3 regions of the Paenalkalicoccus suaedae genome follow, and region 2 is predicted to be linked to each of the others. Evidence: predicted binding sites of a transcription regulator. Region 2 holds the regulator's gene; each other region holds the start of a gene.
What was found. Region 2 encodes LexA, which represses DNA repair genes until DNA is damaged. Its sites were predicted from a motif close to CGAACATATGTTCG; they were not measured.
Positions count from the first base shown of each region.

Region 1: FLK61_RS11710 (DNA polymerase IV) is a predicted target of LexA. The motif match lies at 2,251-2,264, and genes of this name have one in related genera.
Region 3: uvrB (excinuclease ABC subunit UvrB) is a predicted target of LexA. The motif match lies at 1,794-1,807, and genes of this name have one in related genera.

Region 1 covers NZ_CP041372.2:2,207,635-2,211,892, forward strand. The annotation lists gene FLK61_RS11705 (putative bifunctional diguanylate cyclase/phosphodiesterase) at 125-2,146, opposite strand; gene FLK61_RS11710 (DNA polymerase IV) at 2,319-3,554, shown strand; gene FLK61_RS11715 (YolD-like family protein) at 3,551-3,877, shown strand; gene FLK61_RS11720 (acetamidase/formamidase family protein) at 3,905-4,258, shown strand, end outside.
Region 2 covers NZ_CP041372.2:1,942,796-1,947,053, reverse strand. The annotation lists gene glnA (type I glutamate--ammonia ligase) at 1-1,264, shown strand, start outside; gene FLK61_RS10345 (hypothetical protein) at 1,573-2,277, shown strand; gene lexA (transcriptional repressor LexA) at 2,322-2,939, opposite strand; gene yneA (cell division suppressor protein YneA) at 3,156-3,455, shown strand; gene FLK61_RS10330 (YneB family resolvase-like protein) at 3,452-4,108, shown strand; gene FLK61_RS10325 (DUF896 domain-containing protein) at 4,176-4,258, shown strand, end outside.
Region 3 covers NZ_CP041372.2:2,885,904-2,890,161, reverse strand. The annotation lists gene FLK61_RS15430 (PDZ domain-containing protein) at 1-1,018, shown strand, start outside; gene uvrB (excinuclease ABC subunit UvrB) at 1,955-3,949, shown strand; gene uvrA (excinuclease ABC subunit UvrA) at 3,957-4,258, shown strand, end outside.

The DNA.
Region 1 (4,258 bases), 260 kb from region 2:
CTCACCCCTTCAAATAAGTAACGTACCTTTCTAGTTTACTGGCTTTTTTTCAATCTGTCGATTTCCTCCCCCCCCCTCTTTTGTTGACTAAAAAGAAACACGTAGACATCGCTACGTGTTTCTCTTATTGTTTTGCCGAAAATAAGGCATGAATATCTTCGATTGGCATCGGTTTATAATAGTAAAAGCCTTGTATAACATCACACGTTGTTCGCTGTAAGAATTGGAGCTGTGATTCTGTTTCTACACCCTCCGCTACAACCGTGCTACCTATTTTGTCCGATAGTATAATTAACCCCTCTAGCACGTCCTCCGATTTTTTATCAATACCAATTTGACGAATAAAGGAAGCATCTAACTTGATTTTTTCCGCATTAATCTCTGTTAAGTAAATGAAATTAGAGTAGCCTTTTCCGAAGTCATCAATCGCAATTTTCACGCCTGCTTGTCTAAGGCGATCCAGCTGATAAAGAATGTCGTCTGATGTCACGAGCTCTGCACTCTCTGTTAGCTCAATTTCAACTGTCTGCGAGGGGAACTGCGCAGCCTTTACTGTCTTTTCAAAAAACGTAATAAATGCATGGTCGTGCAGGAGTTGCGTCGGCATGTTAATAGAGAGGCTTCCTTTGTAATCATGCTTTTCTCTCAATATATGCAGTTCTCTAAACGTATCATGAACGAGTTTCTTTGTAAGTAAATCAATATGACCACTTTCCTCAAGGAGCGGTATAAATTCTGCTGGCGATATGGCTCCGAGCCTCTCATCGCTCCACCTTGTCAGTGCTTCAAGCGTAACAATCTCCCCTGTATGAAGATTCACCTGCGGCTGATACACGAAGAAAATATCGGACGTCTTTACCGCATCAAAAAAAGCATGTAGGAGCTGATTTTTATAAGCAAGGTTCTTTTTGATCTCTTCATTGTACATGCAAATTAATACTTTCTTCCGCTTCGCTTCATTAAGTGCTGTATCGGCCATACTTAATAATGCTTCTACCTTCGTCGCATGGAATGGATAGTGACTGATTCCTACGTGGACAGAAGGAGTATAGGATTTATCGTTGTCTAATCGAATTGGCTTTTGCACTTCGTATAGAAGGTGACTCGTAAAGCTTCGACAGCCATCATCCTTGGGAGAACCTTCATAAAGAATAACAAATTCATCTCCACCAAACCTTGCGACGTACCCTCCCCCCTGACACGTATAGCGAATGCGCTTTGCGATCTCTTTGACTAGCTCATCGCCTTTTGCATAGCCGTAAAGATTATTCAGAGTTTTAAACTGATCAATATCAATAAAAAGTAACGAAAACTCTTGAGTAGGTTTTGCTACTTCAAACTTCTCTTCCGCCACCTGATAAAATTTCTTTCTGTTAGGTAGCTTCGTCATTTCATCATAATAAGCAGCGTGATACAGCCTGTCCTCCACCTCTTTACGCTCGTGTATGTCTTGGAAATAAAAGGCTAATCCACCTTCATCATGTGGATACACCCGCACACTGTACCACGTATGATGTGCCGGATAATAAGCTTCAATCTCCTGTCGCTCTCTTGTTTCCATCGCTCGTCTATAAGTTAATTCAAACGGTGTCCCATGGAGATTCGGATACATGAGCCACATATCATTTCCACGAAGCTCCTCAACAGACTTACGAAGCATGCTTGCGGCATGGGCATTCACGTAGGTCATTCTCCACATTTTGTCCACTGCAAAGAACCCGTCGTTCATGCTTTCTAGCACATCAATAACCTGACTTTCATAGCTTACAAGTGCGGTTACATCTTTGTACCGAATAAGTCCACACCGCTCTCCCTCATGGATAAAAGCCGTGATTCGAATCTCATACCATACGATATCTTCCTTTTGCTGGTACGGATTAATTTGCTTAATGTCTGTTAGCTTGCCCTTTAAAAGGAGTTGCACTCGTTCTTGGAGGTAACACTCATTCGCCAATTCTAAGTTTTTTACATAGTCGCTCCCGAGCCTTGCTTTAACAGGAGCATTCTTCTCAGATGATCGTTCCTCTTCATTTGTTGTATTGACCATGATCACTTTGCCAAATCGATCAATTATTGCTGCTTCCTCTTCAAGTGCATGCAGAATAGATAAATTGATCAGATCGCTTTTTACCTTCTCTTGGCGCATTATTCCCCCACCTCCTGCTACATCTCTAGACGCACGAAATAATTCTTTTTGCTACATTATACTCGCTCTTATTTCAGCAGTAAATATAAATTCCACAAATTACACGAACACACGTTCTTGATATAGGTATTTTTTTATTGTATGATGAAAAAAAATGAGCTTGGAGGAGTCCATAATGAAAAAATCCATCTTTTTAATTGATATGCAGTCCTTTTTTGCCTCTGTTGAAAAAGCGAAGATTCCTCATGCCATCGATAAGCCTCTCGTTGTTTCTGGAGATCCATCGAGACGCTCCGGTGTCATTTTAGCAGCTTGCCCATTGGCCAAACGTTTAGGCGTCGAAAATGGCGAACGTCTCTTTGACGCCCAGCAAAAGTGCCCTGATCTCATGGTCGTGGCTCCACACATGCAGGACTATATTGATCACTCCCTAGCTATTACTGAAATCTTAGAGGCCGTAACAGACCTCGTCGAACCGTACAGTATCGATGAACAATTTATGGATGTCACCCATTCTCAAAAGCTATTTGGCACTCCTTTAGAAATCGCAAAGTATGTGCAAGGCAAAATTTTTCGTCACTTGGGCGTGCGCGCCCGCATCGGAATAGGCGAAAATAAAGTATTAGCCAAAATGGCGTGTGACACGTTTGCTAAAAAGAATGAAGAAGGCATCTTTACACTTACACAAGAAAATATAGAAGAAGTATTATGGCCACGCCCTATTAATGATTTGTTTCGCGCTGGTGCCAAGATGACGCGACATTTACGTGTAAGAGGCGTCCAAACGATCGGAGACTTCGCTGCCATGTCGCCTGAGGATATACGAAAACGCTTTGGGATACACGGGCAAGTCCTCTGGATGAACGCACGTGGAGTTGACTACTCCCCCGTGTCCCCACACACAATGAGTGGACAAAAAGCGATCGGAAACGGGATGACCTTACCCCGTGATTACACAACGAAGCGCGATATTAAACTTGTACTATTAGAGCTTTGCGAGGAAGTGTGTCGACGCGCAAGAGAAGGCTCTCTGCTCGGTCAGACAATTTCCGTTGGTGTCACAACCAGCTATGAACTTCGCACTGGTTTTCACAGGCAAATGACGATGGAACGTCCAACAGCCATCACAATGGAAGTATTTGCGTACGTATGTAAGCTATTTGACCAGCATTGGAATGGACTTCCCGTAAGGCGTTTGCACATTTCTCTCTCCAAGCTATCATCTGATAAGCAGATACAGCTCAGCTTGTTCGATGATGGGAATCGCGAAAAACATCATAAGCTTGGCTATGTAATGGATACAGTGAATAAAAAATACGGAAAGACATCTTTAATTCGAGCATCTTCTTTGCAAGAGGCCAGTCAAGTGAAAGAACGCGCTGCTAAAATAGGAGGTCATTACAAATGAGCGATTATTTAAAACGTGGCAACCTTATGTGGGAGGGTAGCCGTATGATGTTACACGAGCACGTCTCTGCGCTGCGATCACACCGCGCTGATCAACAACGTTTACCTAGACCTGCGCTTAGCGAAGAGGATTTGACGGAATTCGGCACGTCCCTACTCGCCTCCTACACCCATCACATAGAGCTTCATGTGACGTATTGGGAGGACGGGATAGCCTATCATATTTCAGGTGTAGTCACCTCTTTAAACCCTTATACAAAATCCTTTCTTCTCTCCGATACACGGATCGAGATTAGGAATCTTATGCGCGTAGAAAGATTGTGAGGTACACTAAAAAAAGGAGGGATATGTATGACACATCACACGATAGCATTAAAAAAGGAACATTTACGCGGATCTTTTAATAAAGACAGACAGCCAATTGTAACGATTGAGTCTGGCGACACGTTTTCTGTCACAACTCCAGACATTGAATGGGGCTATTCTCCGAATAAAGGAGAGCCCCGTAAGATTTATGAGCCTGCGCAAAAAGAGGCAAATCCAATTCATCCCATGATTGGACCAATCGCCATCAGTGGCGCAAAAACAGGCATGGTTGTAGAAATAAAAATAAAGCGTATAAGTCCTGGCTGGTACGGGAGAAATTGGGCCGGAGGCGGATCAAACTATCAAAACGAGGCGGTTGGGATTAGTCAGGAGCCAAAG
Region 2 (4,258 bases):
TACGGACCTACTAGGGATTATTAAGAACGTAGAAGTTCCAGTGGATCAGCTAACAAAAGCACTAGACAACTTGATGATGTTCGACGGATCTTCCATCGAAGGTTTCGTACGTATTGAAGAATCGGATATGTACCTATACCCAGATCTTGATACGTGGGTAGTCTTCCCATGGACTCCGGAAAAAGGTAAAGTTGCTCGTCTCATCTGCGACATTTACAATCCAGATGGAACACCTTTCGAAGGTGACCCACGAGGCGTACTTAAAAAGGTATTAAAAGAAGCGAAGGATATGGGCTACTCTGATTTCAATATCGGACCTGAGCCAGAATTCTTCCTATTCAAGAACGACGAAAATGGCGAACCAACTTTAGAGCTAAACGATAAGGGTGGATACTTTGACCTTTCTCCTACAGATCTAGGTGAAAACTGTCGCCGTGACATCGTATTAGAGCTTGAGGACATGGGCTTTGAAATTGAAGCATCTCACCATGAGGTTGCTCCAGGGCAGCATGAAATCGACTTTAAATACGCGGATGCTGTAACAACATGTGATAACATTCAAACGTTTAAGCTAGTTGTTAAGACAATCGCGCGTAAGCACGGTCTTCACGCAACGTTTATGCCTAAGCCATTATTCGGTGTTAACGGAAGCGGAATGCACGCTAACATGTCTCTATTCAAAGAGGGTGGCGTGAACGCATTCTTCGACGAAAACACAGAAAACCAGCTAAGCGAAACAGCTATGAAGTTCCTAGGCGGAATTTTAGAGCACGCTGACGCATTTACAGCTATCACAAACCCAACGGTTAACTCATACAAGCGTCTAGTACCAGGATACGAAGCACCTTGCTACATTGCATGGTCCATGCGTAACCGTTCACCACTAGTTCGTATTCCTTCTTCACGTGGCCTAAGCACACGTATCGAAGTACGTAGCCCAGACCCAGCAGCTAACCCATACCTAGCTATGGCGGCAATGCTTGCGGCTGGTCTTGACGGAATCCGTCGTAACCTAACACCTCCTGCTGAAACAAACCGCAACATCTATGCAATGGATGAAGCAGAGCGCGATGCAGAAGGAATCAAAGCACTTCCAGCTTCTCTTAAGGATGCGATTGACGCACTTCAAAAGAGCGAAACAATCAAAGCATCTCTTGGTAACCATGCAGTAGAACACTTCGTGGAAGCAAAAGAGATCGAGTGGGACATGTTCCGTACGCAGGTGCACCCATGGGAGCGCGAGCAGTATATCCAAACGTATTAATAGTCAGAACCCTCGACACCACTGGTGTTGGGGGTTTTTGTTTGGTTGTTTGGGAAGGATGAAGAGGAGTTAGAGGGGCAAATTTGCGAGTGCTGTTGCAATGGGTTCATACGGTGTTATAATGCGCGCAAACAGGGTGGATGGAGGAGCAAAGAGATAGACGGGACGCTCAAACCAAGTGCCAGAACGTGCAATCAAAAGCCGAAGGTTCGACCGAAATGCCAGACAATGCTTTTTCCTAAGGCAAAGAGATGGTATGATGAGAATCGGATTACATATGAGATAATCAATATTTAAAGGAGAACACTATGAGAAGAAAATTATTATTCATTTTCGCCGTATTAACATGCCTACTCCTATACGTTGCGATCATGAGTGTTTATTCCATCGTTCAGGAATATCAGTTAGATGTAGAAGTGAACGAGGCGTATGACTTTGAGCAGGTATCTACTAGAGAGCTTTCTCCAGGTAATTCAATTACGTTTGGAGATTTTGATATTACGATTTCAGAACAGGCTGTTGAATCATTTAATGAGGAGGCTCGTGCCGAGGTTATTGTCAAGGTAAATGGGATTAATGCGACGAATCCTGCAGTGATAGCAATTGATCCAGATAGTGACAACCGCTATGCTGGCTCACTAGGACTGATTTTCGTTCAGAATAACGAGACGGGAGTAACAAGGCTTGCTATTGCAAAACGTCTTACACCGAACGTGACAGACATAGAGGATCAAGAATGGAAACTTTACTATGCAAACCGTTTTGGTCAATCTCGCGAGGAGACGATCACGTTTGATACGAGAATGACGTCATCCCTTGGCGTTAAAATCATCAATGACTCTAATATCTCGCCGGAGAGCCTTGGATATCAGTCTAATATCGTACAAGGATATCAGCCGTTGTTTTGGCCGCTTTGGATCGTCTTTTATTTAGCCTTTGCTGCCGTGATCTTTGTTATCATGAGAAAATCGTATAAGCCCGTTGAAAAAACGGAAGAAAAGAACGACGAATAAAAACACGGAAAGGAGCCCATCGGGATATCCTTTCCGTGTTTTTTTTAATGGAGGCTACGGAATACACCGATAACCTTCCCTAAAATTTGTACATAATCTAAAATAATCGGCTCAAGCGTCGCATTCTCAGGCTGTAAACGAAAATGCTCTTTTTCTTTGAAGAAACGCTTTACTGTAGCTTCATTTTCTTCCGTCATCGCAACGACGATGTCTCCATTATCTGCGTAGGTTTGCTGTTTAACAACGACGTAGTCCCCGTCAAAAATACCTGCCTCAATCATTGAATCTCCAGAGATCTCTAAAATAAACGAACGCTCATCGTGCACAAAGCTTGCTGGTAAAGGCAAGTATTCGTCTACGTTCTCGATCGCTGTAATCGGGTTACCTGCTGTAACTTTACCAATTACCGGAATGGAGATGTGAGGAGCTTCGTTGAAGTTGTCCCCTTCCGTATTTGTTACTTCGATTGCGCGTGGCTTTGTAGGGTCGCGGCGAATATATCCTTTTTTCTCTAATCTAGCTAAGTGACCATGAACGGTAGAGCTTGAAGCGAGACCTACTGCTTCTCCAATTTCTCTAACGGAAGGTGGATACCCTTTCGCTCGCACTTCGTTCCGAATGAAATCTAAAATAGACTGTTGTCGTGCTGAAAGCTTAGTCAATCATAACACCCCGTTTTCGTAGTAGTTTCGTTCTATCAACATGTGCTAGCACATACGTTGTAAAATCAGTAGCCTTACAAGGTATATTATACCATGAGAACACAGGTTGCGCAAACGTTCGTTCTATATTTCTTGTTGACACGAACAATCGTTCTTAGTACAATCATATACGAACAGGTATTCCGAGAACAAATATTCTAACAGGAGTGATTTTCCGTGAAAACAATTCGTCAGTATGTAGATGGTTCCATCTTTTTAATCGTGATAGCGGTCGGTTTCTTTGCCTTTACTTTCTTTTCTTCTGATTCAAATGACGTGCCATTTTACCCAGCTGAAGAACGAGTTGTTTCTGAAGGAGACTCTCTTTGGACAATAGCACGAACAGCAACGGTAGACTTACCGATAGAAGAAACGATAAACTGGATGAAGCATGAGAATGGACTTGATAACGAAACAATCGTACCAGGTCAAAAAATTCATGTCCCAGTTTCATTGAATGGAGTTGCTTCTGATTGATAGGAATTATTTACGCGAGAGTGAGCACATCTAAAGAGACACAAAAATCTTCCCTTACTCGTCAAGTAGAAGAATTAAAAGCCGCGGCATCAGCTTGGAATATCGATATCGTGGAAGTAATAGAAGAGTCAGAGAGTGGTTACGAAAGTGATCGCAACGGGATTTTACAAGTGCTTGAAACAGTAAAAAGTAGACAAGTAGATGTTATTTTAGTTCAAGATGAGACGCGTTTAGGCCGAGGAAATGCACGAATTGCGTTAATCCATGAATTTAAAAAACTCGGCTGTCACATTTATTCTTTGCAGGATTCAGGTGAACTACAGCTATCCGAGACGGATTCGATGGTGCTTGATATTGTGGCAATTGTAGAAGAATATCAGCGGAAATTACAAAATGCAAAGATTAGACGAGGAATGAAGAAGGCCGTAGCAAAGGGGTATAACCCAGCTAAAAACTTAAAGCGTACTGGATCGAATGATGGTGGCAGAAAGAGAAATGAAGTCCCCCTTGAAGAAATCGTTCGTTTAAGGCAAAATGGCATGACTTTCCATGAAATTGCAGCAATGCTTCGCGGGTTAGGCTTTCAGGCTTCAAAAGCTACTGTGCATCGCCGTTATCAAGAATATCAAGACGATTTAGAAGGACAAGCCTAGATACTTGCAACTGGGCGATATTTTTACTATCATTGACAAAGCATATTCTTTACTGGAGGAATTCATTGTGATTAGTCAAGATAAATTAGCGCGCATCAATGCGCTTGCAAACAAAGCAAAGTCGGAAGGCTTGTCGTTAAAAGAACAGAA
Region 3 (4,258 bases), 940 kb from region 2:
GAAAGCAGGCGTCAAAACATTAGCGCGCAGACAGCTATTAATCGCTGTGCTTGTGATCGCAACAGCAGCCCTATCCGTCGTCTCAAGCATCTTTTTGTTTGCGACAGCAGCCATTCTTTTAGTGGGACGCTTATTCACTTACGTCCAATTCGCTAGACGCGAAAGCCAGCACACTAGCATCTTTAACACACGCGAGCAAGGACTCGTCATCGTTGGCATCATCCCGCATTCCATCGCCGACAAATCCAATCTCGAGGTAGGAGACATCGTGCTCAAAGCCAACGGTGCACCAGTCGCCACCCAGCGTGAGCTCTATGAGGCGCTCCAGCTCAATTCCGCCTTCGTCAAACTCGAGATCCTAGGCACCGACGGACAAATCCGCTTCGCGCAATCCAGCGTCCATCAAGGCGCACACTATCAGCTCGGCTGCCTCTTCGTCCCTGACGACGAAGCCGGCAACCTCTCGCTCCGAGGACTACGCTCCTCCGTCGTGGTTCATAAAGACCGTACCGAGCTTTCTACGGGTACAACCACACAACCGGAGCCTCTAGAGAGTACGAGCCAAAACGATGTAACAACAGAGCACCAAAACTCTCCCGCTGACAAATCTCAACAAGTAGCAGAGGAAGCGGAAGCAGCAACTACGTTGGAAGAACCAACCTCCAACACAGCATTAGAAACGGACTCGTCAGTAGCAAAAGAAGAAAATCAGTCTGACAATGAACGTATAGAAGCAAATGAAGAAACTCTTTTAATTGAGGGATCTGATTCTGATACGAAGCTATTAGAAGACACAAAGCCTGAGCCTAAACGCATAGAAGAAGTTTCTTCAGCTGACAGCGAATCAAACTCTACGCAAGAAGAGTCCGCTCCAGCAGAAGATAGCCAAAAGGAAGAAGCAAAACCTGAGGCAGATTCGAATAAACAAAAGGACGCCCACGAAAAAGGCCTCCCATATGGACAAGCAGCAGGCCTAAGCTCCTTCTACGAAGAATTCAAAAAAGGCAAGTCAGACTAACAAAAAGCACCCCTCCATGAACAAGCGGAGGAGGTGCTTTTTAATTACTATATTGCTTAAGCGCCAATTAGTTTTGTAGCTCTTCGAGCTTTAATTGCTAAAGAGCTAACTAGTTTCTTGCAGTCTTGCTATGTACATATTGTAAGACGAGTCAGCTCTGCGAACGCTCTACGACATTAGCAGGGTCTGAATCTGAGCCTATTCCTGCTAATTGTCTCCGAGCATTCTCCGAGTCTGCCTCCTCTTGAGCTTCTTTATGGTAGTTTAAGAGCGTCTCTTGCTCATGGTACATTTCTTTTGTGTATGGTACATAGATTTTTTATACGGTACATAAAACTTGAGTTCGGTACATTTATTTCAAATACGGTACATAAAAAATCTCCATTGCCATAGAGCGACTTATCTAAAACCATATATCCAAAAAGAAGGGCACTCCTACAAAGAGGAAGGCTCTTTTCTTTTGCCCTTTTTAAATCAAACGCAGAGATGGCAGACCCGGAGGACATTCGGAGACAATCCATAGGGAAAAGAGGTTTTTGAGATCCCACAGGAGGCGTTTAGGAGGAGACGACAGTCGAGTCCTGCCGACGAGGAAGCTCAAAGACCGGCCCTATGGATGTCGTAGAGTGTCCGGAGGGCTGACAGCTCGGAGAGCAGATTTAAACTAGTTAGTACTTAAGCATCTTAGCTCGAAGAGCTAGGCACTAAACTAGTTAGCACTTCATCAATCTAGCTCAGAGAGCTAGGAAGTAAATTAATAAGCTATCCATTAACTAGATCATATGTTCGCAAATTATATTTTCTCATGATATAATGTTGAGAGATGATTAAAACAGGGTACGAGGAAGAATAGTTGCTTTTTACATACAAAGCGTTATGATATATGGCAGAAATGCCGAAGCTAATATGAGATCAACATGGAAAGGAAGATGTTCCTTGGCTATTGCACACGTTCCGTTTAAGTTGCAGTCCGCGTACCAACCGTCCGGTGACCAGCCACAGGCGATTGAGGAGCTAGTTTCGGGGATTGAACGAGGAGATAAATTTCAAACGTTGCTTGGAGCAACGGGTACTGGTAAGACGTTTACGATGTCGAATGTGATTCAGCGCGTTAATAAACCAACGCTGATTATTGCACATAATAAAACACTCGCAGGTCAGCTTTACAGTGAGTTTAAAGAGTTTTTCCCAGAGAATCGCGTCGAGTACTTCGTCAGTTACTACGATTACTATCAGCCAGAGGCGTATATTCCGTCGTCTGATACCTTTATCGAAAAGGACGCAAGCATTAACGACGAGATCGATAAGCTACGTCACTCAGCAACAAGTTCGCTGTTCGAACGCGATGATGTCATTATCGTTGCGAGTGTGTCCTGTATTTACGGTCTTGGTTCGCCAGAGGACTATAGCGAACTCGTTGTTTCTCTCCGCACAGGCATGGAACGCGAACGTAACTCTCTACTTAGACAATTAGTTGACGTTCAATATGAGCGCAATGATATTAACTTTACGCGCGGAACGTTTCGGGTAAGAGGCGATGTTGTCGAAATCTTCCCAGCCTCACGGGATGAGCACTGCGTTCGCGTGGAGTTTTTCGGTGATGAAATTGATCGGATTACAGAAGTAGACGCCTTAACAGGTGAGATCCTTGGCGAGCGCGAGCACGTTGCGATCTTCCCAGCATCCCACTTCGTTACGCGCGAGGAAAAGCTAAAGCGCGCGATGAAAAATATTGAAGCAGAGCTAGATATCCAGCTTAAAGACATGCACGAAAAAGGCAAGCTTCTTGAGGCGCAACGGTTAGAGCAACGTACACGCTATGATCTAGAGATGATGGAAGAGCTCGGCTACTGCTCGGGAATCGAGAACTACTCGAGGCACCTCACATTCCGAGAGCCAGGTGCGACGCCGTATACCTTGATTGATTATTTCCCGAAGGATTCCCTTATTATCGTCGATGAGTCGCACGTGACTTTACCACAGATTCGCGGAATGTATAACGGGGACCAGGCTAGAAAAGGGGTGCTAGTCGACCACGGATTCCGACTACCATCCGCAAAGGATAACCGACCACTACAATTTGAAGAATTTGAAAAACATATTAATCAGATCGTTTTTGTTTCTGCCACACCAGGACCGTATGAAATGGATCACTGTCCGAAAATGGTCGAGCAGATTATTCGTCCAACTGGACTACTTGATCCGACGGTTGATGTACGTCCAATCCAAGGACAGATCGATGATCTTATCGAAGAAATTCGCTTGCGTAAAGAGCGTGGGGAACGCGTGCTTGTCACGACATTGACCAAAAAAATGTCAGAGGATTTAACCGACTACTTTAAAGAGATCGGAATTAAGGTAAAATACCTCCACTCCGATATTAAAACATTAGAGCGGATTCAAATTATTCGCGAGCTACGACAAGGTCAGTTTGACGTGTTAGTGGGAATCAACCTCTTACGAGAAGGATTAGACATTCCAGAGGTTTCGCTAGTAGCTATCTTAGACGCCGATAAAGAGGGCTTTTTACGATCAGAAAGGTCCCTCATCCAGACGATGGGACGTGCCGCGCGTAACGAAAACGGTCACGTTATTATGTACGCAGATAAGATGACGAAATCGATGGAAATCGCGATCGACGAAACAAAACGACGACGCATTATGCAAAAAGAGCACAACGATAAGCATGGCATCACGCCAGCAACGATTCAAAAAGCGATCCCCGAAATCATTCAGGCAACAAAAGCAGCCGAAGATGGGGAAGCGTACGAGGCGCTTGAAAAAGCTCCTAAGCAAAAGCTCAGTAAGAAGGAGCGCGTGAAGGTCATTGAACGAATGGAAGCCGAAATGAAAGAGGCCGCGAAGGCGCTTGACTTTGAGCGTGCCGCAGAGCTTCGAGATATCGTGATAGAACTGAAAGCGGAAGGATGATCCTATTATGGCGTTAGATAATTTAGAGATTAAAGGAGCGCGCTCCCATAATCTAAAAAACATAGATGTCACGATCCCTCGCAATAAGCTCGTCGTTATGACGGGCTTATCTGGGTCAGGGAAGTCGTCACTCGCATTTGATACGATTTATGCCGAAGGACAGCGTCGCTACGTGGAGTCACTCTCCGCCTATGCGAGACAGTTCCTCGGACAAATGGACAAGCCAGACGTAGACTCCATTGAGGGACTATCTCCCGCGATCTCCATTGACCAAAAAACGACAAGTAAAAACCCACGATCTACAGTTGG